Regions from separate parts of the Undibacterium sp. FT79W genome, predicted to be linked through region 1. Evidence: predicted binding sites of a transcription regulator. Region 1 holds the regulator's gene; each other region holds the start of a gene.

Region 1 (10,544 bases):
GCGAGAGGCTCTTATGTTTTCTTCTGGTGTTATTGGGAAATAAGGCTGATTTTTCCATCGCAGTATCTATTCGCCGTAGAGATGATTTTGGCGCGATTGTATAGGAAAACGTCTGTTAAATGTTATACGATGTCGTATAAATGGCGACGTTGTAAGTGAATTGATCAAAATTAATCAAAATTAATCGATGATGAACAACAATAAAAAAACAAATGCAGACTGGATAGCGTTGCATACCAAAAATCATGCGCGATGCAATATCCGTGTTCAAGGCGCACATATCGCCTCCTGGTTACCGGCCGGTCGCGATGAACAGTTATTTATGAGTCGTCTTTCCTCCCCAGATCAGAGTCAGCCTTTGCGTGGCGGCATTCCTGTCATCTTTCCTCAGTTTGCTGACTTGGGGCCATTACCCAAGCATGGATTTGCCCGCACGGCAATTTGGTGGCTTGAGGATGTGCAGCAGAGCGACGATGCGGCAAGCGCGACACTGGTGCTGACGGATACCCCTGAAAGTATGCAGCTTTGGCCGCATTCATTTACTGCAACGATACGCATCACCTTAACCGACCAGGCCTTACAGGTCGATTGGCAAGTGCGGAATGAGGGAGTGCAAACAATGTCGTTTCAGGCTGCGTTGCATACCTATTTCCGCGTCGCAGAAGGGCAATTTGCGACGATACTGGGGCTGGCAAATAGCCCCAGTTACGACAAGCTCACGCAGGCAAATGCAGCGGCAAACGGAGCGAATCAACTGATTGTGAAAAATGCGATCGACAGTATTTATGCGCAAACGCCAGATCATCTGATTTTACAGACCGGTTTTGGCGAGCTGCAAATTGACAAGCATGGTTTTCCCGATACGGTCGTATGGACTCCCTGGGATGAGGGCGCGCGGCAAATTGCGGATCTCGCAGATGATGAAGGGCGTGCGTTCATCTGTGTGGAGGCAGCTTGTGTAAATGTTCCCATTACTCTATCGCCGCAACAAAACTGGAATGCTAGCATGAAGTTGGAATGCTCAGAAGAATAAGCCTACGGTGAGGAACCACATTACTTAGATGACCCGTACCCGAATTGGGGCACAGTACACAGCAAAACATTGTTGTGAAGAGATGTCAGACACAGAATGTGGAGCATGCCATTGCTCTCGCGACCTAAGCACGGCATAAACTTACGCCATCAATCCATCCCACAATAGTTTGACACCAGAAAGCCCGAGCGCTGCGGTTGCGAACAGATAAAACGGACGTTCCGGGATGCGCTGTAAAAGACGCATGCCTATCCACACGCCCACTGGTACCAGCGGCAGCAGTAAGGCTGACATTGTCAGTGTGTCGATGCTGAACAGACCCAGTGCGATGTAAAAAGGCAGTTTCGCCAGGTTGATGACGGAAAAGAAAAAGACCGTGGTTGCGACGAAGGTTTCACGCGGCTGCCGCCATGACAGCAGATAGATCATCACCGGTGGCCCGCCGGCATGCGCCAGTGTGCTGGTAAAGCCAGCACCAACGCCGCTGAGCCAGCCGAAAATACGTGGCGGACGTTGTTCTGTCGTTGCCTGACCGCGATGACGCAGCAGCCGGTCGAGAGTGAAACCGACGGCGATCAGTCCTATCAGGCCTTTCACCAGTTGGTCGGACATGACACCAAAGGCCAGCGTTCCCAGCACGATGCCGACGATGGCGCCCGGTATCAGCACTTTCAGATCACGCCAGTCGGCTTTGCCGCTCCAGGCGCGGATGCCGACCATATCCATCGCGATCAGGATAGGCAGCATCACTGCTGCTGCGTTACGCGGTGAAATCCACAGCGAAAGAAAGGGAACGGCCAGGCCGCCCAATGCACCACCCAGCCCTGATTTAGAAATCCCGGTAATCAGAACCGCAAAGGCGGCAACCAGCCAGCCGGCGGTGTTCATGTGCTCCATGTTGCTTATTTATTTTTTGAAGTTTTGTTGTCGACATTCACTTCTTGTATCGCCTCGGCGAATTCAGAGATGTCTTTAAAGCTTTTGTACACCGAAGCAAAACGGATGTAGGCGATTTTGTCGAGACGTTTTAATTCGTGCATGACCAGTTCGCCCAGATGGACGGACATGATTTCCCGTTCGCCGCTGGAGAGCAATTTTTCTTCTATGCGTTGAATGGCACTGTCGATGGCTTCGGCAGACACAGGGCGTTTGCGCAGCGCAAGCATGAAGCTGGCGCGCAGTTTATTCGATTCATATTCAGTGCGGCTGCCATTTTTCTTGACGATGACAGGCATCACCAGTTCCACCCGTTCATACGTGGTGAAGCGCTTATCACAATCTGCGCAGCGACGGCGACGACGGATAACATTGCCTTCTTCGGAAACACGCGTATCGATGACCTGAGTATCAATATGATGGCAGTAAGGACATTTCATGAATAGAGCCGTAGTGGGTGAGTTTGTCTGTCAGACAGCGACAATTAAAAAAACGCCACTCGGCTGAGTGGCGTTTTGATGGTGACCAGAAATTACTTCGCGTACACAGGGAAAGCGCTGGTCAGTTTTTTTACTTCTGCTTTGACGCGTTCTATGGTTGCCGCATCGTTAGGATTATCCAGTACGTCAGCAATCAGATGACCGACTTTGATTGCTTCTGCTTCTTTGAAACCACGGGTGGTAAATGCCGGGCTGCCCAGACGGATACCAGAAGTGACCATCGGTTTTTGCGGATCGTTAGGGATGCCGTTTTTGTTGCAAGTCATGTGTGCGGAACCGAGGATTGCTTCGGCTTCTTTGCCTGTCAGACCTTTAGGACGCAGATCCACCAGCATCACATGAGATTCAGTATGGCCGGAAACGATGCGCAGACCGCGTTCTGTCAGTGTCTGCGCCAGAGCCGCTGCATTTTTGATGACTTGTTGCTGATATTCTTTGAATTCAGGAGACAGCGCTTCTTTGAATGCAACCGCTTTACCGGCGATCACATGCATCAGCGGGCCGCCCTGAATACCAGGGAAAATCGATGAATTGATTTTCTTAGCGATCGCTTCGTCATTGCTCAGTATGATACCGCCGCGTGGACCGCGCAGGCTCTTATGCGTGGTGGAAGTGACGACGTCAGCAAACGGCACCGGATTCGGATACACGCCCGCTGCGATCAGGCCGGCATAATGCGCCATATCGACCATAAAATACGCGCCGACTTCTTTGGCGATTTTGCCGAAACGTTCAAAATCAATACGCAGTGCAAATGCAGATGCACCAGCGATGATCAGTTTCGGTTTGGTTTCGCGCGCCAGTTTTTCCATCGCATCGTAATCGATGTCTTCCTGTGCGTTCAGGCCGTAAGAAACGACATTGAACCATTTGCCTGACATATTCAGTGGCATGCCGTGGGTCAGATGACCACCTTCAGCGAGGCTCATGCCCATGATGGTGTCGCCCGGATTCAGCAGCGCAAAAAATACGCCCTGATTCGCTTGCGAGCCTGAGTTTGGCTGTACGTTCGCAAAGTTAGCGCCGAACAATTGTTTCAGACGATCAATCGCCAGTTGTTCGACCACGTCAACGTGTTCGCAGCCGCCGTAATAACGTTTACCCGGATAACCTTCGGCATATTTGTTCGTCAGTTGTGAGCCTTGTGCTTCCATCACGGCTGGCGAAGTGTAGTTTTCAGAAGCGATCAGCTCAATGTGATCTTCCTGACGCTGGTTTTCTAATTGTATCGTCGCGAACAATTCGGGATCGATATTGGCGAGAGTATGGTTTTTTGCAAACATGGTTTTCCTGACTATCGTGAGAGTGAGTTAAATAAGTGAATTCAACAAGCGCATTAAACTGTTTAAGTAAACGAGATTGGTGATTGACTTCAATGAGGTGTCAGTCTGACGCGGACGAAGAGAGGCAGCCTCACTACTTTTACCATCAGGCTACCCAGGCGCACGGCTGGGATCACGGAACACAGTAACCCCGACATCTCACGCTTCCCGATGGATCTCCATCTTTTGCAGCCGCCCTGATCGGGATCAGCCACAATTTCGCCAGTCACGTGAGACAAAATGGTGCTGAGATTTTACGTGATGCGCTTTGAATGGGCAAGCCACTCATCAGCACATGAAAGATATGGTTGTTTTGCTAAAAAATGACTGCTTTCGTTTTAATCGCAGTCTGTCTGCCCTGACCTGTATCGTAAAAGCCCTTAGAATAGATATCTGACAGATATTTGTTTCCGGCTACGGCAAACACGGCAAACAAGCGCATTTTTTTATTCAACGGCATAAAGGATTTCAGCATGATCGTATTAATTACTGGTGCAAGCTCAGGTTTCGGCGAAGAAATGGCGCGTAAATTTGTACGCGAAGGTCATCAGGTCATCGCTGCCGCCCGTCGGCTCGAACGTTTGTCTGCTTTGCACGCAGAGCTGGGCGACAAGTTATTGCCGGTTACGATGGATGTGACGCAAAAGTCTTCGATACTGCAGGCGTTGGCAGATTTGCCTGCGGACTGGAAGAAAATCGATGTGCTGATCAATAATGCCGGTCTGGCATTGGGAACCGAACCCGCCCATCTGGCCTCGCAGGAAGAGTGGGAAACCATGATAGACACCAACACCAAAGGTCTGGTGACCGTGACGCGGGCGGTTCTGCCTGACATGGTGGCGCGTAACAGCGGCATGATCATTAATATCGGCTCAATTGCTGGCTCAACCGCTTATCCGGGCGGCAATGTGTATGGTGCGACGAAAGCCTTTGTCGACCAGTTCACCAAGAATCTACGGGCGGATATGGCAGGTACCGGCGTGCGCACGACGAATATTGCACCGGGCTTATGTGGTGGCACTGAATTTTCAAATGTGCGTTTCCGTGGCAATGACGATGCTGCCGCGAAAGTCTATGAAGGCACGGTGCCATTGACTTCGGTCGATATCGCTGAAACCGCCTACTGGATTGCGACTTTACCCGCGCATGTCAACATCAACTATATCGAGATGATGCCGACCTGCCAGGGTTTCGGGCCGCTGAACATCAAACGAAACGTCGTTTGAGCAGATTTTTGCTGAAATAATACTGGGGGGAGTATATTTAAAAGCCCTTTGTTTATGCTGACATTAAGGCGAAACAGGCAGATACTCCCCCTGTTTATGAAAAACACCTAGTTAAAAAAGCGAAAATCAGCTGCTCATCATGAATAATTTCAACTGGAATGTGCGTGTGTATTACGAAGACACGGACGCAGGCGGCATCGTCTTTTATGCGAATTACCTGAAGTTCTTTGAACGTGCCCGCACTGAATGGCTGCGCGCCACCGGCATCCATCAGCAGGAAATGACGCAGGCGCATCAGGTAATGTTTGTCGTCAAAGCAAGCACAGTCGAGTATCATGCACCCGCCAGACTCGACGATGAACTCCGTATCACCGCCGTGGTCGAAAAGCTCGGACGGGCGTCGATCGTGTTTGCCCAGGAAGCCTGGTGCGGCGAGCGCCTGCTGGCCAGCGGCAAGATTAAAGTCGGCTGCGTCGGCACGGAAAGCTTGCGCCCGGCAGTCATCCCGGATGTGGTCGCGGAAAAAATTTCTGCCTGATCTGCCTGATGTGGCTGGCGCTTGCCAGGCGATCAGAATGTACTTTTTACCCTTTGTTATTTGTTGTTCTCAACTCTGATTCAATATGAACGTTACTCAAGACCTTTCTTTTTTAAGCCTGATCAGTAATGCCTCAGTACTGGTGAAACTGGTCATGTTGATTCTGCTGGGCGTGTCCCTGACCAGCTGGACCTATATCTTCAGCAAAATGTTTGCGATCAAAAAGGCACGTGCGCAGACCGAAATCTTTGAACGGAATTTCTGGTCCGGCGGCAATCTGGTCGAGCTGTATCAGGATGCCACCAGCAACCGTCGCGGTCGCGATAAAACCGGTTCGATGGAACGTATTTTTGAAGCCGGTATGAGCGAATACCATAAAGTCAAAAACGCGAATAAAGCCTCGCTCGATGCCAGCGCGATGCTCGATGGTGCCCGCCGTGCGATGCGCGCCGCGTATCAGCGTGAAATGGATATGCTGGAAGCGCATTTATCTTTCCTCGCTTCGGTCGGTTCAGTGTCGCCTTATATCGGTTTGTTCGGTACCGTCTGGGGAATTATGAATTCTTTCCGTGGTCTGGCAAATGTGCAGCAAGCGACGCTGGCTGCGGTGGCGCCGGGTATTGCAGAGGCGTTGATTGCGACTGCGATCGGTTTGTTTGCCGCGATTCCGGCGGTGCTGGCGTACAACCATTATTCGCATGACATTGATCGTCTGGCGATTCGTTTTGAAACTTTTATTGAAGAGTTCTCCAACATTCTTCAGCGTCAGTCACGTTAATGCAAAGTGAGTCAGCATGAGTTATCTGCGTGGCGAACGTAAACGCAAATTCAAGGCCGAAATTAACGTTGTTCCCTACATCGACGTGATGCTGGTATTGCTGGTGATTTTCATGGTGTGCGCACCGATGACCAATCCCAGCGTGATCAATTTGCCGACGGCTGGTCAATCGACACAGCCGCCGTCAGAATATATTGAAGTCACTTTGCGACCGAATGAGCTTGCAACCATCAGCGTCAATAGCAAAAATGGCAGCAATGGTAATAACCGCCAGGAAAGCAAAGAAGAGGCGAAAAATCGTCAGCAGTTGATGTCGAAACTGCGTGAATATCACGAAGCAAAGCCCGATCTGTCGGTGCTGGTTTCTGCGGATAAAGGCATCATTTATGACGATGTGGTGCAGGTGATTTCTGAAGCCAAAAAACTGGGTATCAATCGCGTCGGGTTGGCGACAAAATAAATCAGCATGATGCCCATTCGCAAATGCCTGGGTTTTTCCAGCTGGCTGTTATACGCAGCGGTAATATACGCAGCGGTAATACCTGTTTTTGCACAGGAAAAACCAGTGTTGCCGCCAGCTGTGCCGCTGGCGCAGACACAGGCAGCACCAGAATCGGAGAGTGTCACTGATGGTGATGCGGACGTCGTCATTCGAAGTACCAGTGGACGTTTCCGTTTGCAGGCAGCGAACACTGACTGGGCCAGTCTGCTGCGCGAGCATATCGCTGAATTTTCCGGCAGCAGCGAAGCGCAGAATGTCACACCGGGCTTGATCCGCCGCTTACGCCAGGACATCAGCGGTATTCTCGCCACAGAGGGTTATTTCTCACCGCAGATAGAATTTCGTAATCTCGACGACGTCGCTACTACGGCCAATTCAAATTCAGCCAATGCAAATGTCGCCGAAAAAGTGATTGAGGTTGTGGTCGATGCCGGGCAACGCACCGGCATAGAAAATGTCACGCTGACTTTTCAGGGCCCGTTTGCCGATGCACTTGCAGCGGATGATGCGATCGCAAAACAGCGGCGTATTGGTCTGATCGAAGACTGGGGGCTCGGTGTCGGGCAATTTTTCCGTGAGTCTGACTGGCGCGATGCCAAAACACAGCTGACCGAAACACTGCGTTCCGACGTCTATGCCGCTGCGCGGATTACGGACAGTGCAGCGAACGTCGACGCCGATAATTATCGCGCCGATTTACAGGTCGAAGTCGATAGCGGGCCACCATTTTTTCTGGGCGAATTACGCGTCACCGGTTTGCAACGCTATCCGCAATGGTTGCTCGATCGCTATCAGCCACCGGTGCGCGGCGAAGCCTATTCACGCAGTCGCTTACTCGAATTTCAGCGCAATTTACAAAACTCGCCTTATTTTGGAACAGTGGCGGTATCGATAGATCCTGATCCTGAAAAAGCCGCCGCAGTACCGGTTGAGGTGAACCTGATCGAGCGCAAAGCGCGTGATCTCAGTTTCGGTGTCGGTTACAGCAGCAATACCGGTTTTCGCGGCGAGATCGCTTATCGCGACCGCGACATCCTTGAAAAAGCATGGGATCTGCGCAGCGCGATACGGATAGAACAAAAGCGTCAGCTGGGCTATGCCGATATTTATTTACCGCCGCACGACAATAAACTCGATTCGTTCGGTGTGATCATGGACAGGCAGGACGTTTCCGGTGTGAAGTCCTTACGCAATGCCGTCGGGATCAAACGCACGAATACCCACGGCCATATCGAACAAAGGCTGGCGCTGAAACTGATACGCGAACGAAAAGAGGTTGAGGGCGAAGCTGATTCCGTCAGCAAGGCGCTGGTTGCAAGCGTAGGCTGGACCTGGCGTGACGTGGATAATGCGTTTGCGCCGCGCCGTGGTGAGATTTACCAATTCGATCTGGATATTTCCGAAAAAGCCTTGTTATCCGATCAGCGTTTCATCCGTAGTTACGGTAAATATCAGCGCTGGATACCGGTCGGGCGCACCGATAGCGTTATTCTGCGAGCCGAAGCCGGTCAGGTTTTTTCTCCGAAAAATGAAGGCATTCCTGAAGATTATTTATTCCGTACCGGCGGCAGTTCAACGGTGCGTGGTTATGCTTACCAAAGTCTGGGTGTTCAGCATCCGAGCGCCGTTACTGGTGGGCGTGTGATGGGCGTTGCCAGCGCTGAATATGTACACTGGCTCAACAGCACCTGGGGTGTCGCCAGTTTTGTTGATGCCGGTGATGCCGCCGACAGTTGGAAGAAATTCAGTTTGCATAAATCGCTGGGTGTCGGTGGCCGTTATCACACACCGGCGGGGCCGATTGCGCTTGATCTTGCTTATGGTTTGCAAACCAGAAAAGCGCGCCTGGATTTTTCTATCGCGATTGCCTTCTGATATGACCGACATCGAAAAAACAGAGACACCGGCCAACCCTGAACAGACGACTGCAAGTATTCCGCCTGCACGTCAGCGGCGCTCGTGGCTATTTCATTTTTTCTGTGTACTGGTTTTGCTGTTACTTTGCTGCGGACTGCTGCTGACCTGGATTGTGAAAACCGAGAGTGGCAGCCGGAGTTTATTTGCCCTGATTGATTATGTGAGTTTGGGTAGTCTCAAAGCGAGTGGCATCCGGGGCAGTATCGGCGATGACATTCAGATTGATGAGTTGCTGCTGAAAACGCCAACGCTGGAAATCAAAGCCAGCGGCGTGCAGTTAAGCTGGCATCCTGCTGCTTTATGGCGCAAGCAAGTGCTGGTTGATCGCTTGCAGGCCAGCTCTTTGCTGGTGGCGACCGCATCCAGCAACACGCCTGCAAGTTTGCCCACCGATCTGGGGTTACCGTTTGCATTGCAGGCGCGTGAGTTGGCGCTGGGACGGCTGGTGGTGGCCGATATTCTCGCTGGTGGTAAACAAAAAGAAGTCGTGATGCTGACCGCGCTGAAGGGCTCATTAGAATTCGTCGCACAGCAATATCGTGCGCAACTGGCGTTAAGCTCACCGTGGGGAAATGCCAACGTAACATCGGCAACGATGGCGAGTCAGCGTCCATTTGCTATCAAGGGCAATGCGCTGTTGCAGGGGCAAGTTAGGGCCGATGTGCCGCCAGTCGCAGCACAACTTCAGGTTGCTGGCAGCCTGCAGGAACTGCAACTCGCTTTGCAGGCGCAATTGCAGGAAAAATCTGGCGCACCAGCGCTTGCTGCCGATGCCGAAAAAAAAGCACTGACGAATAAAAAAACAGCAGACCTTAATGGCACGGCCAGCGCGTTGATTGCACCATTCGACGCACAGATATTCAAAAGCGCCCATGTCGATATTCAACATTTCAATCCGGCTGCCTGGGCCAGCGCCGCACCGCAAGCCGATCTGCGGCTGCTGGCAGATTTGCGACCAAAATCAGCGCAAAAAGTACAGCAAAAAGCGCCTCAGAATATCGAAAAAAATATTACAAAAAGTACTGCGAAAAATATCATTCAGCCAGCCTCAGCCAACTATGTTGAAGGCGAAATTTCTGTCACGAATGCTGCATCCGGCCCACTCAACAGAAATGCGATACCGCTTCGTTCAGTCAGTGCGAGCCTGAACTGGCAAGCGACGCATCTGGATTTCAGCAATCTGGTCGTGCAAGTCGAAAGTAAAGGCCAGATTCGTGGTGATGCGAGCCTTGATCTGCAGGGAGCCGCGACCCGGGCGCAAGCCCAGCTGAGCCTAACGAATATTGATCTGAAGCAGATCGATCAGCGCTTGCACAGCACACACATTAATGGCAGTGCCAAAGTGCAGACGGCGGCAAATCAGACCATCCTGACACAGGCACAACTGAGTGACGGTAAAGCACGCCTCAATACCGAACTCAGCTACGATCTGAATAAAGTATTGCTGAGCTTAAGCAAATTTGAATTACAGGCGGAAGACTCCCGGCTGGATGCGAAGGGGGAGATAGCTTTCAGCGGCAATCAGGTATTTCATTTCAAAGGCAATCTCAGTAATTTTGATCCTGCCCGTTGGATGGCGACACCAGGCGGACGCTTGCAGGCGGACTTCAGTACCGATGGACAATTGCAGCCACGTTTGCAATTGCAGGTGAAGCTGCCTGCGTTGCAGGGGCAATATGCGGGGCAGCCGGTGCAGGGGAATGTTGATTTGCTGTGGCGTCAGGATCAGCAATTAACATTGCGGCAGCTAGATCTGCGCTGGGGTAAAAATGTGCTGAAAGGGAAGGGGGCA
Region 2 (10,544 bases), on a different contig from region 1:
AATACTTCAGATCAGCGATCATCACTTCATCCCACAAGCCGCGTAATTTCAGGTCGCGCACCAGGTGTTCGTTAATTTCAGTGAACTCGCCGGACAAGTTCGATTTCACATACAAATTCTGATAGGTCGGCTCGATACAAGCTGAGACGCCGATGATGTTAGAAATCGTTGCAGTCGGTGCAATCGCAACGCAGTTTGAATTGCGCATACCAAATTGTTTGATGCGATCACGCACCACAGTCCAGTCCATGGTTTCGCTAAAATCTGCTTCCAGATAACCACCACGCTCTTCCGCCAACAACTTCAATGAGTCTTGCGGCAAAATACCTCTATCCCACAGCGAACCTTTATAAGAGCTGTAAGTGCCACGTTCTTCCGCCAGCTCAGTCGATGCCAGATAAGCGTAGTAACACACGGCTTCCATCGAGGTGTCAGCAAACTGCACCGCTTCATTCGATGCATAAGGCACGCGCATCATGTGCAGGCAATCCTGGAAGCCCATGATACCCATGCCGACCGGACGGTGACGCAGATTGGAATCGCGTGCTTTTTGTACGGCGTAGTAGTTAATATCAATCACGTTATCGAGCATACGCATCGCGGTACGGATCGTTTTTTGCAGTTTGACGTGATCCAGTTTGCCATTCTTCATGTGCGCTGGCAGGTTAACCGAGCCCAGATTACATACGGCGATCTCGCTCTCATTGGTATTGAGCGTGATCTCGGTACACAAATTCGACGAGTGCACCACACCTACATGCTGCTGCGGGCTGCGGATATTGCAAGGGTCTTTGAACGTGATCCATGGATGTCCTGTTTCAAACAACATGGACAGCATTTTGCGCCAGAGGTCGAGTGCCGGGATTTTTTTCGACAATTCGATTTCACCAGAAGTCGCTTTGGCTTCGTAAGCGAGGTAAGCACTTTCAAATGCCTTACCGAATTTATCATGCAGATCCGGTACATCGGATGGAGAGAACAGTGTCCATTCGCCTTTTTCCATCACGCGCTTCATGAACAGATCAGGAATCCAGTTGGCGGTATTCATGTCATGCGTACGGCGACGGTCATCGCCAGTGTTCTTACGCAGATCGAGGAACTCCTCAATATCCATATGCCAGGTTTCGAGGTAGGCGCAGACCGCACCTTTACGTTTACCACCCTGATTGACCGCAACAGCGGTGTCGTTGACCACTTTCAGGAACGGCACCACACCTTGGGATTTACCATTCGTGCCTTTGATGTGCGCGCCCAGTGAGCGTACAGGTGTCCAGTCATTACCCAGACCACCGGCATATTTCGCCAACAAAGCATTTTCTTTGAGCGCGTCATAAATACTGGCCAGATCATCAGAGACCGTAGTCAGGTAGCAGGACGACAATTGCGAACGTTGTGTGCCGGAGTTAAATAGTGTCGGTGTCGAGCTCATGAAATCAAAGCTGGACAACAGGTGATAGAACTCGATGGCACGGGCGTTACGATCTTTTTCTTCCAATGCCAGGCCCATCGCCACGCGCATATAAAAAGCCTGCGGCATTTCAATACGGGTGCCGCGGACATGCAGGAAATAACGGTCATACAAAGTCTGCAAACCGATATAGCTGAATTGCAGATCGCGGTCAGCGACCAATGCTTTTGCCAGACGGTCCAGATCAAATTCCGCCAATTTTGTATCCAGTAATTCGGCAGCAATACCTTTCTGGATAAATTGCGGGAAATAGCGAATGTATTCGGCGGCGGCATCCTGCTGAGCCACCTCTTTGCCGAAGACTTCTTTACGCACTGTGTGCAACAGCAGGCGGGAAGTCACCTGGCTGTAGGCTGGTTCTTTCTCCATCAAAGCGCGCGCAGCCAGAATCGCTGATTTATGCAATTCCTCGACAGGCACGCCGTCGTACAAGTTCTTCAATGTTTCAGTCAGGATCGCTTCTGCATCTGCCAGTTTGTCGAGACCAACGCAAGCAGCAGTAATAAGGGCACGAACTTTTTCAATGTCGAGGATGACTTTTTCACCGTCAATAACCACATGAATTTGCGGCAGTTTTGCCTGTGAGGCTTGTTGCGCTTCGCGTTGCAGGCGACGTTCTTCCTGATGTTTGGCACGATACAGCACATAAGAACGGGCAACATCATGCTCACCGGAACGCATCAGCGCCAGTTCAACCTGATCCTGAATATCTTCAATATGAAACGTGCCGCCGGTTGGCTGTCTGCGCAGCAATGCCGCAACAACCGTCGAAGTCAGTTGCTCAACGAGTTCACGGATACGGGCAGAGGCTGCGCCTTGACCACCGTTGACGGCCAGGAATGCCTTCGTCATCGCGATCGCAATTTTTTGCGGCTCAAAACCAACTACGGCACCATTACGGCGAATAACCCGGTGCTCGCTGTATCCGCTGCCAGCACTCACCTGAACGGCGTTGCCGCTTGCGGAGCTTAGATCGGAATGAGATGGCGTTGATGTTTCCATTGAAGAGTGCATTGAACCTCCAGAGTCGGTGATATCTTGAGTCGTTCATGACCTCAGACGATCATGAAACGCTCGGGTTAACTGAATGTTGCGCCTTATTACAAACTAGCTTTACACGGAAAACGGCCGTGTTATTTCTTCATTTTTAAATCAATTGCTGCGAAAAAGGGGAATGTGAAGCAAGAAAGGTAAAACAAGAAAAACTACTATATATAGTGCACAAATAATTTATAGCCCTAATTCTAGTACCCGATGCTAAGGTGTGCAACCGCTTTATTTGCTAATTTTTCAGTAATTTTTTTGTGCAGGCGATTGACTTTCACAGATGATCAGAAATCTGCAGCAAGCTGAGTAAGTGAGTGCTAACAGAAAATAGTCACACCGCTTGCAGGATCTTTATCTATCGGCTTTCAGCATCATTCACAACAAGACTGCAACGAGGCGAAGCAGATCTTAGGGCGCAAGCAAAGTGACACTGGCCACATGCGTCGGCGTGAAAGCGGGCGCACAGCGCCAATTGAATTCCCGGGAAAACTAATCCTGAATTTTTAATTTCTGTATCTGGTAACGCAACTGCCTGAAGCTGACGCCGAGCAGCTCCGCCGCCTGGGTCCGGTTATGCCGGGTCTGCTCCAAAGCCCGCATAATCATTTCGCGTTCGATATTCTCCAGATACTCAGGCAAGGAGCAAGGAAGCGTAGGGGGAGAAAAAACGTCTTCATCTTTCGTTGATATAGCCTCGGTAATGATCTGCTCAGGCTGCACAACATCATCAACATGCTGTTCCGTTGGTGGTTTTTTATGATTGCGTAAGGCCAGGTCGGCCACTTGTATACAACCATCGTTGGCAAACGCGAGTGCCCGCTCAAGTATGTTTTCCAGTTCACGGACATTGCCGGGGAAATCATAAGCACGTAAAGCTTGCAATGCTGCTGGTGACAAGGTGACATCACCGCCAGCGAGCTTACGTAATATCGCAGCAGATAAATCGGCAATGTCGTCAAGACGCTCACGCAACGGCGGCAAGTGCAGCTCAATGACATTTAAGCGGTAATACAAGTCCTGCCGGAATCGCCCTTCGTCTACGCAGGTACTCAGATTCTGATGGGTTGCACTGATAATCCTGACATCGACGGACTCTTCCAGTGTTGCGCCGACTTTGCGAATACGGCGCTCCTGAATTGCCCGCAACAACTTCACCTGCATCGCCAGCGGCAAATCGGCGACCTCATCCAGCATCAGCGTGCCGCCATTTGCGGCCTGAAAAAATCCTTCACGATCATCTGCGGCCCCGGTAAAAGCACCTTTACGATAACCGAAAAATTCCGCTTCCATTAACGTCTCAGGAATTGCTCCACAATTAACCGCAATAAACGGCTTGCCAGCGCGCGAACTGGATGTGTGAATCTCACGTGCTGCCAGCTCTTTCCCGCTGCCAGATTCCCCGGTAATAATGACCGGTGCCATGCTACGCGCCAGACGACTGATTTGTGCCCGGACGTCCTGCATACCTGGCGATGAGCCAATCAGAAACGAGGCTGGCGTCATTTCACAGACATCGGATACCACTTCGGATTCCGCATTGACCAGATTTATTTCCAGCGCAGAACGCACCAGTTTGCGTAAATGATCAAGAGCCACAGGCTTGGAAACATAATCAAACGCCCCAGCCTTCAGTGCAATCACCGCATTATCGGTGCTGCCAAAGGCCGTAATCACCGCGATCGGGGTATTTTTATAATGAAGATTAACCTCTTCCACTAACTCCATTCCCGAACCATCGGGCAAACGCATGTCGGTCAACACCAACGAATAGCAGTTTTTGGCTAGCAGCGTTCTGGCGATATCCAGATTTTCGGCGCTATCAACATCCAGCCCCATTTTAATCAGCGTGATCTCTAACAACTCGCGCAAATGCGCCTCATCATCCACCACCAAGATGCGTGGACAAGTGTTGCCGCTAGTGTTGCTCATGCGTTTAATCCAGAAAAATTAATCACGAAACGCCCCTTAGGTTCACTGTCTTCAGCATCGCTGTGATCGACACGATATTCATAATCTAGCAAGGCTTTGTTATTCAGGCATAATTCCCGCGCCATATACAAGCCCAGACCCGTTCCCATCCGGGATGTCGTATAAAAGGGTTCAAATAAATGCGCACGGACTTCAAAACTGATAGCGGGACCGTCATCCTGAATATGCAACTCCTGCCGGCCGCCAGGATTTATCATGGCATACAAACGAATGCTGCCAGAGCGACCGCTCGCATACCGGATTGCATTCGACAGCAAGTTTGAAACGATTTCAGTCAAATGACCAGGATCGAAGCTGACTTTGAAATCTACTTCATGAGCAACGTCGATCAGATCGGGGGCGACTTGTTTTATCTCGACGAAATCCTGCACGCACTGGCGCACCAGCGGCATCAGGAAATAAGGCTCCACATCATTGCGCGCCTTACGTGAGAGCTTCAGAATATCTTCGATCAACTGATTTAAGCGTCCGACATTATCGTCAACAATTTTTAAGAGACGTTTGGCCTGCTCTTTATTGTCCTCTATGTGAGCAATATCTTCGTTCAACAAAGAGGCTGCATAAGAAATGGACGACAGCGGATTTCTGACTTCATGCGCAATACTGGCAGTCAGACGTCCCATCGAGGCCAGTTTCAATTGCTGCGCATGATTCTCAATATCCGACACATCCTGCATAAAAATAACGGTGTAATCATTCGCAGATGCCTGCAGACCAGTTTCATTCGCATCCTTGACGATAATCATCCGCAATTTCAGATGCGTGACAAAATGCGGTCGCTCTGATCTGAAACCAAAACTGCTGTGTTCAAAACCTGAGCGCGGTATCGCTGAGCCGGAAACACTTCCTTTACTTTCATCCAGGTAGCAGGGAATAGAAACAAATGAAATCTCATCTTCCAATTCTCTGGGCGTCTTACCCGCATTGCGGATCTGGATATCAGCCAAGGTGTCGACCATAGGACGCAAAGCGATGACATCTGCCAATTTGACGCCAATCATGCCTTTTTTGAGATTTCCCCCGAGCATACGTTCTGCGGCCGGATTCATCTCAAACATGCGCCCGGAATGATCAAGCACCAGTATTCCATCATCCATATCCGCGATCACCAGACGATTAATCGCCTGCTGCATCACTAATTCATTTCCACGCAGTGCCGCGAGTTGCTCCTGGCGGATAAGATTACTCGCGAGACGATTCACCACGTACACAACCGCAAAATAGGATGCGCCGAATAAACCGGCCTGAGAAACCAGACTGCCATCATCTAACTCAAGGGAACGGTACATCCCTTCGCTCAACAACAACAAACTGACAAGCGAACAGAAAAAGAAAGCCCACAATAAAGGCGCCAGAATTGAAACGCCTGCCAGAGGAAACAAAAATAAGATATTGAAGCCTCCACGCCCGCCACCGGAGCCGAGATAAAGCAAGGAAATGATGATGATGTCGAGCGTAATCTGCGACAGCAGTTGCAAAATGAAATGCCGAGTGTGTACGACTTTGAGTATCGTAAAGCCCAGACTGGAAATTAAGTAGGCGGTACAAATATCAATGGCAAACACATGGGAAAATACCCAGATATCTTTGGTACTGCGTAAATTGAGCAGCAACAAAAGACTGATCGCAATGATCACCCGGGAAATATTCAGGGTTTGCAGGGATCGCCAGAACGAGGGCGTCGGCTCAGGAAAAACAGAAAAAGTCGCTGCCATGGGTTCAGCTTATTTCTGAACTAGTGCAAATCAGCGTGCGCTGAAGAACAATAGGTTTGCTGCTCCCGGATAACGGCTTCAGAAGCTGGTAAATAAATCTGACAATGCGCACAGCAAACCATGGTTTCTACTGGTGCAGCGGTCGTCGCCGGCATATCAAATGACGACGCATCGGATGTCGTTTCAGCATTCCGGCTGCGCATGCTGTCCTGAGACAAAGGTTTAGCTTTTTTACGTATCGCCAGAATGACCAACACGCCCAATACCAGCCACATCAGCAATTTCATACCAGACTCCTGTGCAACACCACTTCCAGCACGAAACGACTACCAACATACGCGAGCAATAAGGTCAGGAAACCGGACAACGTGAAATTCAATACAGTTTTTCCACGCCAGCCGCGCCACCGGCGCCCTACCAGCAAGATGGCAAACAACAGCCATGACAATAACGACAAGATGGTTTTATGATCCCACTTAAATGCTACGCCCAGCACCTGCTCAGAAAACACGATACCAGACAATACGGTCAGGCTGAGTAATACAAATCCGACAGAAATCAGTCTGAACAAGACCTTTTCCATCGTCAGTAAGGCCGGCAATTTATCAATCACCGCACTCAGCCATGGCTGCAAGGTGCGTGAACGCAATTTATGCAAATGTTTGTCTTGCAGACTCATGATCGCCGCGTGAAACGCCGCGATAGTCAACGTGCTGTAGGCCAGCAAAGCGATGCTGACATGCCATGGAAACATCGCTGTTTTCCCTGTCAGTGCAATCACTGCCCCCGGAAAAAATACGGGCAGGATAGAAAATCCTGCTGCAGGCGGAAATAATAAAAACTTCAAACCATCGAGTGAAAAATTACGATTCTCTATCAGATACACAGAGACGGTCACCCATAGCGCAGCCGATAACATGGTCGCAAAACCGATACGTAAAGCATCATCCGCAAACACCGCCAGCCATAATGAAGCGGCATGCAGCAACCACGCAAGGACGCTGACACTGGCACCAACGATGCGCTGCGGGAACGGAATAAAAACAGCGGCCAGATAGAGGACGACCACCAGAAAAGATAAATAGATTTGCATCAGCTAAGTTTACACCATGTCGCCTTAAAAATTGATGTTCGCTTGCATACTGACTGCATTTCCGACGCCGACTGAAAATTGAAATGTCTGAAAAATCCCGAAACAAGCGATCGCATCAGGATTAATTGCAGAAATTAGACGTTAATTTGAACTTTTCGGAATTTTTCGCGACTAAACTCGCTGTGTCCAGTATTCATATACTGAGCCAAGGGATAGACTCACTTCGTTTTCTCACTTTTCAATAATAAAACCATGAAAAAGACACTCATTACGCTGGCAGTTCTGAGCACAGCCTCAGTCGCCTATGCCGACGAAGGCATGTGGATGCCACAACAGCTGCCACAAGTAGCTAAAGAGCTGAAAGCCGCCGGTTTAAAACTGGATCCGGCAAGCTTAACCAAACTGACAGAATTCCCTATGGGCGCCATCGTCAGTCTCGGTGGTTGTTCGGCTTCTTTTGTTTCACCACAAGGTCTGGTTGCAACCAACCATCATTGCGTTTATGGCAGCGTGGCGTACAACTCCAAGCCTGAGCGCAATCTGCTGGCGAATGGTTTCCTGGCAAATACGCTGACAGAAGAATTACCGGCAGCACCCGGCTCACGTATTTTTGTCACCAAAGAAGTGACCAATGTTTCGGACAAAATTATCAGCAAAGATGTTGCGAAACTGGAAGGCAAAAAGCGCGTTGACGCAATAGAAAAAAACTCCAAAGCCTTGGTTGCCGAATGCGAAAAAGATGCCGGTCACCGTTGCAACGTCTATCCATACTATGGCGGTCTTGAGTTTTACATGATCAAACAGATGGAAATCCGCGACGTCCGTCTGGTACACGCACCTGCCGAAGGTGTCGGCAAATTCGGTGGTGATACGGATAACTGGATGTGGCCACGTCACACCGGCGACTATGGTTTCTACCGCGCCTATGTCAGCAAAGATGGCAAAGCCGCTGACTACAGCAAGGATAACGTTCCTTACGTTCCTAAACATTACCTGAAACTGGCAAAAGACGGCTTGTCTGAAGGCGATTTCGTCATGGTACTGGGCTACCCTGGCCGCACTAACCGTCACCGTCTGCCATCTGAAGTCGCGTACACATTTGACTGGAGCTATCCTGCATTCGTCAAAGCTTCCGGTGAGTCACTCGCGATCATCGCTAAAGAAACCGCCAATGATCCTGACGCCAAGCTGAAATATGCCAGCCAGGTTGCCGGTATCAACAATTACTACAAAAACCGTCAGGGCATGCTGGACAGTTATGCTGGCAGCGATTTTCTTGCCCGTAAAACCAAAGAGCATGAAGAGTTGAAAGCATGGATCAATAGCAATCCGGCCCGCGCAAAAGAATTTGCCAGCGATATTGCGGATGTAGAAAAACTGATCGCTCAGCGCGATGCGCAAGGCAAACGTGAATTTTTCCTCGACCGTTCGTATCCGCGTCTGCTGAGCACTGCCCGCAGTCTGTATCGTCTGGCAAATGAAACGACGAAACCGGATGCTGAGCGCAAAGCTGGCTTTCAGGTCCGCGACCTGCCACGCTTTAAAGCAGGTGTAGAAGCAGTTGAGCGCAACTATGTAGAGAAGGTCGATAAAGCGCTGGTACTGAACAGTCTGAGCCAATACGCTGCACTGCCAAAAGATCAGCGCAGCGCTAACTTCGATGCGGCAATTGGCATCAAAGACGGCATGAACGAAGCTGACCTGAAAGCCTTGCTGGATAACTTGTATGCCAGCAGCAAACTGGGTGATAAAGCGACACGTGCAGCCTGGCTGAGCGCTAAACCTGAAGACTTTAAATCCAGCAACGACAGCTTCATCAAAGCAGCGGTAGCAATGTATGAAGGCGGTCTGAAACACGAAGCGGAAGACGAAGAACTGGCAGGTAAAATCCAACAAGCCTATGCCAACTACATGAAAGCAAAAATCGCCTTCATGAAGAGCAAAGGACAAGCGGTTTACCCTGATGCGAACAGCACATTGCGCGTGACATTCGGTAAAGTGGCTGGACGCGATCACGGCACAGCCGATGGTCTGGCATGGTCTGCATTCACCACAGTCAACGGTATTCCGCCAAAAGCCACAGGCCAGGGTGAATTCAATGCGCCTGCTGCTCAGCTGGCCGCAATCAAAGCCAAAGACTTCGGAAAATATGTTGATCCTAAGTTGAAAGCAGTGCCTCTCGCCTATCTGGCAACACTTGATATCACTGGTGGCAATTCCGGCTCTGCTGCGCTGAATGCAAAAGGTGAATTCATCGGCCTGGCCTTTGATGGCACACTCGACTCCATCATCTCTGACTGGGATTACAACAAAGCAAATACACGTTCGATTCAGGTCGATCTGCGCTACATGTTATGGCAAATGAAACATGTCGATAAAGCAGACAAACTGATCAAGGAAATGGGCGCAGAATAATTCGCCTTGCTTCTCACCAAAAGCCACGCGGTCAGCGTGGCTTTTTTTTTGTTGCGCATGATTGCCGACGATGACCCACAAAGACTGATTCTTCATACAGCACAGCCTATCGTTTCCTTGACTTTCTCTGCTTATTTCATACATTGGTATAAATTCTGTGCATCAGTAATTCCCCTGGCGGATGCCCGCTGCACGAGTTCACTGATTGGTGAGCAGCCAGACTGACACCGATATCCATCAAAGCACAATAAGGATAAGGACGAGACATTATGAATCTGCTGAATCTGGGAAAAATGCCATTTTCATTTCATGGCGGCTGGGATACGGTGAGTAAGATTCACCCTTCTGTGATCCGTAGTTTTCTGTTGCTGGTGTTGCCATGCTCATTGATACCACCGCTCGCATTACTGTATGCGGGCAGTCATCATGCCGCCTTATACTGGGTTGATGCGCCTTACCTGCGCTGGCTTGATGTGGCTGCCGTTTTTCTGGTCATGGAATTAATGACCGTACCGCTGATGGGCTGGCTGATTCGCAAGCTGGCGAAAGATCATCAGGTGACCATGGACTTTCAGGATAGTTTTCTGCTGGCCAGCATTACTGCGGTGCCGATGTGGTTATCCAGCCTGGGCTTGTTATCCGCCGATCTCTGGCTGGTGATCGCCTGCGTGATTATGGGTCTGCTATTGGCGGCCAGCGTGCTGTATCATGGCCTGTATGCGATTTTGAAATTAGAAGATACCGTTGATGCGCAAGTCATGGGCTACAAAATTTTCTCTTTCGGTGGCATCGTCTGGATCATGCTCTGTAGTTTCGT
Region 3 (10,544 bases), on a different contig from region 1:
TTTTCTTTTGTTTCCTTATTGATTGCCGTTTCTGCTTTGTTATTGCCATAATTGGCTTTGAGTGTGAATTCACCAAAGTTATAGGCAGCGCCCAGCGTATAGGCATCAAGGCTGAAACTGGCACTGTTTTTCAATTTCATATACGCGCCAGAAACAGCCAGGCCATCTTGCTGGTAGCTCAGCCCCGCGCCCACCGTCGACAACGCGCTGGTGTTTCCCGCCACTTCACCAAATGAATAGGAGACGCGAGTTGTCACCGGACCAAAGTCACTGGTGAATTTCAGCATATTGTCCAGACGATAGTAATTGTCGTTGTAGCCGCTGGTGCCGTATTGCATTCCAAAGGCATGAGTGCCAAAAGTCGTATTACTTAATGCGGTCACATTGATGTTAGGGTTGAAACTGGCAAAGCGCATTCCTAAAGGATCGACCGGCGATATCGCATCCGACAATATCGTCGCCTGACGCCCGGCCGTCAGTACGCCGGCGCTGGTCTTTAAGCCAACAAATGCGATACGGTCAAACAACTTATCCGATTTGGCAGAACCACCCGTATCAATATTCAGGCCGCCTTCAAGCTGGAAAAGTGCTGACATATCATTTCCCAGCGTCTCCTGACCTTTGATGCCCCAGCGACTGGTATTGTTGATGCCGCTGCTCAGAGCCGTGGTGGAATTCGATGCTGTGGGAGCATTGCTGGCGTTTAATCCATTACTGTAATGAATGCCAAGGTCTGCGATGCCATACAGCACGACATTCGATTGTGCTGAAACAGTTGGTGAAAAGGCAGACATTCCTGCCAGACTTATTCCGGATAAAAATAAACGCGTTTTCATGGTGTCCTCTTCGTATATTGTTGAGTTCAGGCCTGCGATTACTATCGACGTTTCTTTTCTTCTGACACACGGGGTGAAACACACTACGGATGAATCTGCTGCATAAAATCACTTTTTTATCTGACTGTAATTCAGTTACAGTTTTTCACAGGAAGTGTCGCTGTTGCGTTGTCGTTTTTCATTTGCTCAGATTCTGCAGTCGTTGCCAGTCGCTGCAATTCTCCAGTTGCCGCGAGCTGACTGATCGTTGTGGCCAGACTCGCTGCCAACGCTTTGTGTTTGATATTCAGATAGTGGTGAGCGGGTTGTACCAGTAAGACGATTTTTTCCGAAACAATGTCATTGATCATTGCTTTTTTCATTGCCCGGTCCGCGCTATATCTGGAGTCCACCGCGACATCAATACGACCAGCGGTCAACATTTTGAAGAGACTTTCTGACGTATCAGCAAACGTAATGTCGTTGAGCCCTTCGGTCGCATTTTGCGCATTTATAATTCCGCGGACGACACCAACTCTGAGTGGCTTTAAATCGCTTTTTTTCTGAATAGTCAGATTGCGGGTTTTTAATGTGTACGCCAGAGTTTCAACGACGATATAAGGCGGATCAATACGTATTAACTCTGGATGTGACGCTGCGTAATTGGGTGGCCGCAATACTTCGCCGTCTATGTTTCCAGCCTTAGCTTCTTTGGTTGCGCGCAGTGGCGGCAGGTTGATAATACAAAATTCCAGCTTCGTCTGTTTGTATACTTCGCGAAGTATGGATGCTGCAATCATGCCAGTGGCAGAGTCGACGTTGACAGAAATATGTAAATTTCCAGGTGTTTCAGCCGCAACACTTGTTGAAATTAACGCCGTCATTATCTGCATCAACAAGTTCATCGTTTGTCTCATACCTGAACGCGTTATGTTTAGAATAGTAAGCAATCCCGGATACGTGTCAGCAATTGCAGAGCATTGTAGTGTTGACGCAGTCGATTGTCGTCTCGTAATCCGACTTGCCCTTTATGGCTATAAATGTTGCCACATTCCTTCGTGTATGGCTGTGGCGTCAGTACAAATATTTCTGTATCTGTTTATATAGTTACCGCAGGCAAGATTTGCACACGCCAGCTTCCCGCTGTTTTTCTTTATGCCTGCGTTGATCTGTCCGCAGGCTTAGATGTCTGCGGACAGAAGTCATTTTTTTGATCTTGAAAGACTGATAGAAAGTGCTCATTACAGTGGCGACAGGCCGATCAGCACAGCAAGCGTAATATCGTGGCGCTGCGAGTTTTTTCGTATCAATCAGTTGATCTATGAGTTTTTTGACCCGGATCAATGATTTTAAAAAAGCATCAGTCTTCGTTTGACTATACTATATTTAGTGATTATTCTAAATTCAACTACTAAATATTGTGTATTTGGATGACGATAATGACTGAGCAATTTTGTGAATCGCAGACACAGGTAATCAAGCGGGATGGCAGCATCAGCGCATTTGATGCAAAGAAAATTGAATTTGCCCTGCAGCGCGCAGGTCAGGCGAGTGGTGAATTCGATTTACGCGTGGCGAGTGATTTGTGTGCACAGGTAATGCAAAGTAATGCGATGGTAAACGCTACGTCGCTACTGCATATCGAGCAGATTCAGGACGTAGTCGAATCAGTCATATTTGAGTCCGGTTATCGCCAGACCTTGCGCGCCTATATTGTGTATCGCGAACAGCACCAACGTTTGCGGCATGACCAACACACCCTCGTTGATGTCGAATCATCCATCAATGAATACCTGCAGCGTCAGGACTGGCGTGTCAATGCGAATGCCAATCAGGGGTACTCGCTCGGCGGTCTGATTCTGAATGTCTCCGGCAAAGTCATTGCGAATTACTGGCTGAGTCATGTGTATCCGCCAGAAGTCGGTATGGCACACCGGGAAGCGGATCTGCATATTCATGATTTGGATATGCTGGCTGGCTACTGCGCCGGATGGTCTTTACGTACCTTGTTGAACGAAGGCTTGAACGGCGTGCCGGGTAAGGTCGAATCTGCGCCGCCAAAACATTTATCGAGCGCGGTCGGCCAGATCGTGAATTTTCTCGGGACATTGCAAAATGAATGGGCGGGCGCTCAGGCATTCAGTTCTTTCGATACCTATCTGGCGCCTTTCGTGCGCAAGGATGCATTGAGTTACACCAGTGTTAAACAGTGTATGCAGGAGCTGATTTACAACCTGAATGTGCCGTCACGCTGGGGCACTCAGACGCCTTTTACGAATCTGACTTTCGACTGGGTGTGCCCGGCTGATTTACGTGATCAGATACCTGTGATCGCTGGCATCGAAATGCCATTTTCCTACGGTGAATTACAGGCCGAAATGGACATGATTAACCGTGCATACATCGAAGTGATGATGGCCGGTGATGCAAAAGGGCGCGCGTTCACCTTTCCTATTCCTACCTATAACATGACCGAGGATTTTGACTGGTACAGCCCGAACGCCGAACGTCTGTTTGAAATGACGGCACGTTATGGCTTACCGTATTTTCAGAATTTCATTAACTCTGAGCTCAAGCCGAACATGATACGTTCTATGTGTTGTCGCTTGCAGCTGGATCTGCGTGAATTGCTGAAGCGCGGTAACGGTTTGTTTGGCTCTGCTGAACAGACCGGCTCGCTCGGTGTGGTCACGATTAACTGCGCCCGTCTCGGTTATCGTTATCGAGGTAATGAGTCTGCCTTGCTGACAGCACTGGATCATTTGCTGGAACTCGGAAAAACCAGCCTGGAAATAAAGCGCAAAGTGATACAGCGCCACATGGATAACGGCCTGTTCCCTTATACCAAGCGCTATCTGGGAACCTTGCGTAATCACTTTTCGACGCTGGGTGTGAACGGTATCAACGAGATGATACGTAACTTCACTGCCGGTGAAGACGATATCAGCAGCGCTGCTGGCCATGCGATGGCGATTCGTTTGCTGGATCATATCCGCGCCAGAATGCTGGAATTTCAGGACGAGACCGGCCATATGTACAATCTGGAAGCGACACCTGCGGAAGGAACAACCTACCGTTTTGCGAAAGAAGACCGCAAGCGCTTTCCGGATATTCTGCAGGCCGGTACGGCCGAGATGCCTTACTACACTAACTCATCACAATTACCGGTCGGCTTTACCGAAGATCCATTTGAAGCGCTGGAGCTGCAAGACGATTTGCAGCGTAAATATACTGGCGGCACCGTGCTGCATCTGTACATGACCGAAGCCTTATCCAGCGCCGATGCATGCCGGCAATTGGTGCAGCGCTCGCTTAGCCGTTTCAGGTTGCCGTACATCACAGTGACGCCGACTTTTTCCATTTGTCCTAAGCATGGATATCTGCCGGGAAGCCATCCATTCTGTCCGAAATGTGATGACGAGATCATTGCCCGCAAACGCATGACAGCCATGCAAACTACCACCAACTAACCAGAGGTCATTCACCATGTCATTACTTCATACCGCTCAGACTATAGAAAAACATAGCGTTGTACTCAATGACGAAGAACGTCAGCCATGTGAAATATGGACACGGGTGATGGGTTACCATCGCCCGGTCAGTTCTTTCAACACCGGGAAAAAAGGGGAGTTCTGCGAGCGTACCTATTTCACCGAAAATGCCGCTCAGCTGCGATAACCGTAGCATGCGGAACAGCCTGAGAATTGGCGGGTTTACCCCATTCAGCGCAACAGATTATCCGGGGAAACTCGCTGCTGTGGTGTTTGTACAAGGATGTCCCTGGCGTTGTTCCTATTGTCATAACCCACATTTACAGGAACGCGGAACCGCAACGGATCAGACCTGGGACGCTATCCGTAGTTTTTTGTCACGCCGAACCGGATTGATTGATGCGGTCGTTTTCAGCGGCGGCGAAGCGACGATGGATCCCGCTTTAGCATTGGCAATGAAAGAGGTTCGCGAACTCGGTTTTCAGGTGGGTTTGCACACTGCCTGCATTTATCCCAAACAGTTAGAGCGTGTGTTGCCGTTGCTGAACTGGGTTGGCTTCGACGTCAAGGCACCGTTGGCGGACTACGCAGCTATTACCGGTGTGCAGGGCAGCGACCGTGCAGTTCACCAATGCGCAGAAATGATACTTTCCAGCGGCGTTGATTACGAATGCCGAACCACCATACATCCGACCTTACTCAGTGAACAGAAAATAATGGCGCTGGCGCTGGAACTGTCGGCAATCGGTGTGCAACATTACGTACTGCAGAAATTCCGTACACAGGGATGCCAGACAAAGGCGTTGAACCAGGCGCTGATCGCCGATTATCCTTCACTGCCATTGCAGGAAAAAATACGTGCGCTTTTCCCCACATTGCTGATACGTGCGTAAACGGGCATGCAGGCCTCACTCAGGCTGGCAATGCTCATGGTTCAGGTGTTTGCATGGCAGCACACGCATTTCCTGGAGCCAGACAGCGGTCTATCGTTAACAGCAGGGTATTAATTTCCAGCGGCTTGGTGAGGTAAGAATGGAAACCGGCGTTGAGCCCCTTTTCAATATCCTGATTCATTGCATTCGCTGTCAATGCAATAAATGTCGTGCAACGCAGATGGGTATCGGCTTTCATCTGACGCAATACCGCGTAGCCATCCATCCCTGGCATGTTAATGTCGAGCAGCACAATATCCGGCTGATGCTGGTGCGCCAGCTCAATACCAGCTTGCGGTGTTTGTGCTGTCAGTAATTGCATGCCAGATCGTAAGCCGAGGATTTGTCTCACGAGTTTCAGATTGACCGGACTATCGTCGATATACAGGATGACCGCATTATTTCCCCAGGCGCAGACTGGTTCGTCAGACAGTTGCGGTACAACATGCATAGGCGCGGCAGGCATAGGCGCTGCAGGAATGGCGTCACCTGGAAGCTCAATCCAGAAGCAACTGCCGTGATTTAATTTACTCACTACGCCGATTTTTCCATGCATCAGTTCGGTCAGTTTTTGCGTGATCGTCAGACCAATACCTGTGCCCTCGGTATTTCCCAGTTCGACGCCAAGCCGGTTGAATGCCTGAAACAGTTCACCCATCTTATCCGGATGAATGCCGATGCCGGTATCGGTCACAGACAGCCGCATATTTCCGGAAGATTGTATTGCGGCATCGACCTGCACGTTACCACCGGTGTAGTTATATTTGATGGCGTTGGAAAGCAGATTCAATACAACCTGTTTTAAGCGAACACGATCGGCACGCACGGCGACGGGCGAGGTAATCAGCGATTGCATCGATATTTTTCTTTCTGCCGCTAACGGGCGGATCAGATCGAAGCATTCTGTAATCAGGTCTTCAAGATTGACAGGTTCCAGCGACAGGCGCACATGGCCACCTTCTATTTTGGCCAGTTCCAGCACTTCATTGACGAGCTCCAGCAGATGTCGCCCCCCTTTCAGAATTTCCTGTACATGATCCTGTTGGGCGGGAGTCAGTGGAGCTTCATAGCCCAGCATCTGGGCGAAGCCGAGAATAGCGTTCAAGGGTGTGCGCAATTCATGGCTCATGCTGGATAAAAATTCTGACTTTGCCTGATTTGCTTTATCAGCCGCTTCTCGCGCCAGGGCGAGTTCGTTTCTGCGGGAGATTTCCTGACTGAAATCAGTCCAGATATTAAAGATGTATTGAATTTCATCAAGATCATTTTTGATAAAACCGATGTTGCTCATGGTGATGAAAACGGAACCATCTTTGCGCCGGTGCGGCAATTCCCCTACCCAGTTTTTACCGCTTCGGATACAACTGCCCACTTCCTGCGTAATGTCTTTTGCCTGTGCTTCTGCTAAAGCAAAACTGAAATGCTGGCCGATTATTTCCGCGTCGGTATACCCCAGCATTTTTTCCAGAGCATGATTCTGATAAAGCAGATAGCCTTTGCCATCGCAGATGCCGACACACTGATTACTGGCATGAAAAACCCGACGGAATAATTCCAGACGGTCTTCTATCGCCTTGCGTTCAGTGATGTCGGTGATAAAGGCAGTGAAATAAAAATGTCGTCCTAATTTGTGATGAGTGAAGGTCAGCTCAACTGGAAATTCTGTGCCGTTTTTATGCAATGCGCTTGTTTCTATGCGTTTATTTAATATCAGTCCCTCACCTAACGCCAGAAAGCGTTTCATTCCGTACTGAAAATACTCGCGGTTTTTGGGGGACGTAATAGTGTCATTTAATACCAGCCCCAGCGCTTCGGCCCTTGTCCAGCCCAGCATGTGTTCTGCCCGTGGATTCCAGTCGGATACTCTGCCCCGGGAGTCGATGGTGATAATCGCGTCCTGCGATGAATTTAAAATTCCCCGCAGCTGAAACTGCGTCTCGTAGATAGTGCGTGCAGACTGATTTGAGTAGTAGCCAACGGCGATAAATGCCATGCTACTGGCCAGCAAGATCAGAATCAGCATGAGTTCCTTGCTGTCACCGGACAGCCATATCGCAACAACAGGAGGCAGCAGATTGGCGACGATAAATCCGCGCATGGCATGAAACTGTTTTGCTACTGTACTGACCGAAACGGCACTGACGCACAATAGGGTGCCGATAAAAAAGGCTGGCAGAACGCCGCTGCTGTGAGGGAGTAATAAGACAGGTCCCAGAGACCACGCTGCACCATGCGTCGTTGCCTGTACAAAAAATATTTTTTGCCATTTTTTGATGGTGGAACCGGACGGTGCTGCCTTTTTAAAGAACTGATATTGCACATGTCCGAGTGCTGCGCTTCCTAATACAGCGGCGATCCAGAGTGACAATTGCGGGACGGGAACGATGCCCCAAACGATAGCGCCACCAAAGACCGCAGTAATCACAGCCATCGTCTGATTCAGTGGCTCCTGGCTGTATGTTGCATACAGCAGGTGCGCCTCGACATCACATTCCTGATCGTCAGCGGGGCGCAAAGTATTGATTAAAAGATTCTGCATGCCTGTTCTTTATATTTTCGGATCGCATGTTTATTGATCAGGTTTTCATGGGCTTTGGTGTGTATGTGCCACACATCATTCCATTGTAATTCTTTAAAATAATTGCCAATGTGAAATTTGGTCAAAAAAGCAGTAATCTGAAACGCGATGCCGTCATATGTCGGTATGATCAAGTGACAATATCGGCAGATGTTCAGCTCAGGGTAAACCGTTGTCCACAAGTGGAGCCGAGGGACGTCTTTTTTGAATTAGGCTGATCTGTCTTTTTAAAAATGTTATAAATGCAAAGCGGAATGACGACAGCGTGCTGTGAAGACATTGCTTGCGTCGGAAAATAGAATAAATCGAATAGATCGGAGACCTATACATCCTGTATCTGTGGATGGCAGCAGGGTTCAGCGCTTGCCATGAATAAATGAGGGTGGGAAATTTCCCCAAATACAACAGATACACTGCGTGACCTCCATTTGTTATTTCTTCCGATATTTTGCATTTGTTTTAGTAATCAACAGTCAGTGTCGTAGCAGTATCTGGTTTCAGGCATTTGCTGTCAGGCGTACAACTGGTATGTGCGCAGACAGCCGGTAATTTTTCTCAGATTGATGGTCGGAGTTTTTTGCATGTCTGTTATGAAGACACTCATCAGGTACAGCCTTGATCTGGTACTCGGATCTGGAAAGGCGATGCGCATCCGTACCAGCCAGTTTGTACTCGCCGCATTGCTGATGCTGGCGAGTATTGGTGTCTTATTTTTCATGAAATCGGTGGGTATTGGAGGGATGGGCGACGTGCGATTGTGGGCCGCCTGTTCAACCGCTGGTCTGATGATTGTGTATGCGCTGATACGCAGTGGCTATTCCTTGCGCTGGTCTGACCCTTCGTTGGCATTTGTGCAGATGCTGTTTGCGATTGCCTGCAATGCTGCGGCGTTCGCGCTGGCCGGTGATGGCCGGGGCGTGACCTTACCGTTGCTGGCCGTGATTCTGATGTTCGGCATGTTTGGTTTATCCATACAGCAGGTGATTACCGTTGCGGTGTACGGCCTGATGCTGTTTGCTGAAGCGATTCTTTTTTCTCTGCTGCGAGAGACAGAAAGAACGACCTACTATTTGTATGGTGCCTACTATTTCATGGTGGTGATTGTGCTTGCCAGTTCCACTTTTTTGACCTGGCGACTGTGCGAAATGCGTGAGCACATGCGGCATCAGAAGCTGCAACTGACACAGGCGCTGGAAAAAATTCAGCAAACCGCTAACTATGATGAACTTACCGGTGCAGCAAACCGGCGGCATATGCTGCAACTGATACAGTACGAAAGCCAGCGTTCCGATCGTTCTGCGAACCCGTTGCTGGTAGCGATGCTGGACATCGATTATTTCAAACGCATCAATGATACTTATGGTCATCAGGCCGGCGATGTCGCATTACAGAAATTTACTAAAACCGTGCAGGAAAAAATCCGCGTTACCGATACTCTGGCGCGCTGGGGCGGTGAGGAATTTCTGATTTTACTGACAGAGACTGAACTCGACGTCGGACTGATTTGCCTGGAACGTGTGCGTGCCGCAGTCGCAGCCGATGTTGTCAAATTCGCCGGTTCATGGATCAGCCTGACCGTCTCTATCGGTGTGACCAGATACCAGCCAGGAGAGGCGTTCGAGAAAACTCTCACACGTGCCGACGAGGCATTGTATGCAGCAAAAGCACAGGGCAGAAATCAGATCGTTTGTTTACAGCAATCGACAGACACGGTTGACTCTATGCCTGACATAAGTAAAGTGAAGGCTGGGTGAATATTCACTGGTAAGTCGAGCCACCACTAGTAGTAGCTTGTTATCTCCTATGCTGTTCAACCGGTATAACAAAAGCTGCTACTGTCTTCCCCGTCTATCCGATAGCTACATTTACTCGCGGTAATGATGCCTTTTCCAATACGGAAAGCGGCTTATTTCACGGCGATCACTGCTAGGCCCTCTCCTTTGCGCTGATAGTTCACTTTCAATTTTCCTGTTCTGATTTAGGCATCTCAACGTAGTCCGTACCGCGTCTGCACGAGTTCTCTTCCAACACAAATTTTTACAGTTTGTTTACAGCTTCACCCAGAGTTTTAACAAAATTCTTAGACCCTTTTGTCTATTCTCCACAGTGTGGAAAAACCGGAAGAGGTATGTGATGGAATTGTTGACGGACATTCTTTATGCAGGCGGGATAGTCATCTGTTTTTTGATGATCTGGATCCTGATGTTGGTATGTGAAAAATTAGGAGCGAAGTCATGAATATGTTTTATATCGGCGGAGCGTTAATTGCCGCAGGTTTGTTGGTGTATCTGGTGATCGCGTTATTGAACGCAGAGGAACTGTGATGACGACACAAGCGCTTATTCTATTAATCGTATTTTTAGCGGTATTACTGGTGTTGTCGTATCCATTAGGGATACTGATTGCAAAAATTGCTGATGGCAAAGCGTCAGTGCCCGGAATGCGATGGCTGGCCTGGTCAGAGCGAGGCATGTATAAAATTGCCGGAGTCAAAGCAGACGAAGGTATGACCTGGAAAGGGTATACCTTAGCCTTACTGGTATTTAATGTACTCGGTACCTTGTTTGTTTATGCGATACAGCGATTGCAATTATGGTTGCCGCTGAATCCGCAATCGATGCCGAATGTCAGTGCGGACTCGTCCTTTAACACAGCGGTCAGCTTTGTCAGTAATACGAACTGGCAGGGATACGTCGGTGAAGGAACGATGAGTTACCTGACGCAGATG

Evidence for each region. Region 1 encodes NrdR, which represses ribonucleotide reductase genes. Its sites were predicted from a motif close to CACNANATNTNGTG; they were not measured.
Region 2: a site for NrdR is predicted at 2,675-2,688, ahead of H8K38_RS00470 (ribonucleoside-diphosphate reductase subunit alpha). Genes of this name have one in related genera too.
Region 3: a site for NrdR is predicted at 2,194-2,207, ahead of H8K38_RS05830 (ribonucleoside triphosphate reductase). Genes of this name have one in related genera too.

The regions. Positions count from the first base shown of each region.
Region 1 covers NZ_JACOGB010000006.1:251,421-261,964, forward strand. The annotation lists gene H8K38_RS12570 (FadR/GntR family transcriptional regulator) at 1-58, opposite strand, end outside; gene H8K38_RS12575 (D-hexose-6-phosphate mutarotase) at 188-1,033, shown strand; gene H8K38_RS12580 (sulfite exporter TauE/SafE family protein) at 1,175-1,921, opposite strand; gene nrdR (transcriptional regulator NrdR) at 1,936-2,409, opposite strand; gene glyA (serine hydroxymethyltransferase) at 2,502-3,752, opposite strand; ZMP/ZTP riboswitch at 3,898-4,031, opposite strand; gene H8K38_RS12595 (SDR family NAD(P)-dependent oxidoreductase) at 4,265-5,017, shown strand; gene ybgC (tol-pal system-associated acyl-CoA thioesterase) at 5,154-5,555, shown strand; gene tolQ (protein TolQ) at 5,641-6,333, shown strand; gene H8K38_RS12610 (biopolymer transporter ExbD) at 6,350-6,793, shown strand; gene H8K38_RS12615 (autotransporter assembly complex family protein) at 6,800-8,710, shown strand; gene H8K38_RS12620 (translocation/assembly module TamB domain-containing protein) at 8,712-10,544, shown strand, end outside.
Region 2 covers NZ_JACOGB010000001.1:98,147-108,690, reverse strand. The annotation lists gene H8K38_RS00470 (ribonucleoside-diphosphate reductase subunit alpha) at 1-2,482, opposite strand, end outside; gene H8K38_RS00465 (sigma-54 dependent transcriptional regulator) at 3,005-4,444, opposite strand; gene H8K38_RS00460 (PAS domain-containing sensor histidine kinase) at 4,441-6,219, opposite strand; gene H8K38_RS00455 (PP0621 family protein) at 6,240-6,506, opposite strand; gene H8K38_RS00450 (inner membrane protein YpjD) at 6,503-7,312, opposite strand; gene H8K38_RS00445 (S46 family peptidase) at 7,565-9,727, shown strand; gene H8K38_RS18300 (hypothetical protein) at 9,864-9,995, opposite strand; gene H8K38_RS00440 (YIP1 family protein) at 9,997-10,544, shown strand, end outside.
Region 3 covers NZ_JACOGB010000003.1:82,151-92,694, reverse strand. The annotation lists gene H8K38_RS05840 (porin) at 1-836, opposite strand, end outside; gene H8K38_RS05835 (ABC transporter substrate-binding protein) at 968-1,720, opposite strand; gene H8K38_RS05830 (ribonucleoside triphosphate reductase) at 2,255-4,285, shown strand; gene nrdD (anaerobic ribonucleoside-triphosphate reductase) at 4,302-4,493, shown strand; gene H8K38_RS05820 (anaerobic ribonucleoside-triphosphate reductase activating protein) at 4,501-5,199, shown strand; gene H8K38_RS05815 (PAS domain S-box protein) at 5,234-7,777, opposite strand; gene H8K38_RS05810 (GGDEF domain-containing protein) at 8,398-9,570, shown strand; gene kdpF (K(+)-transporting ATPase subunit F) at 10,051-10,140, shown strand; gene kdpA (potassium-transporting ATPase subunit KdpA) at 10,140-10,544, shown strand, end outside.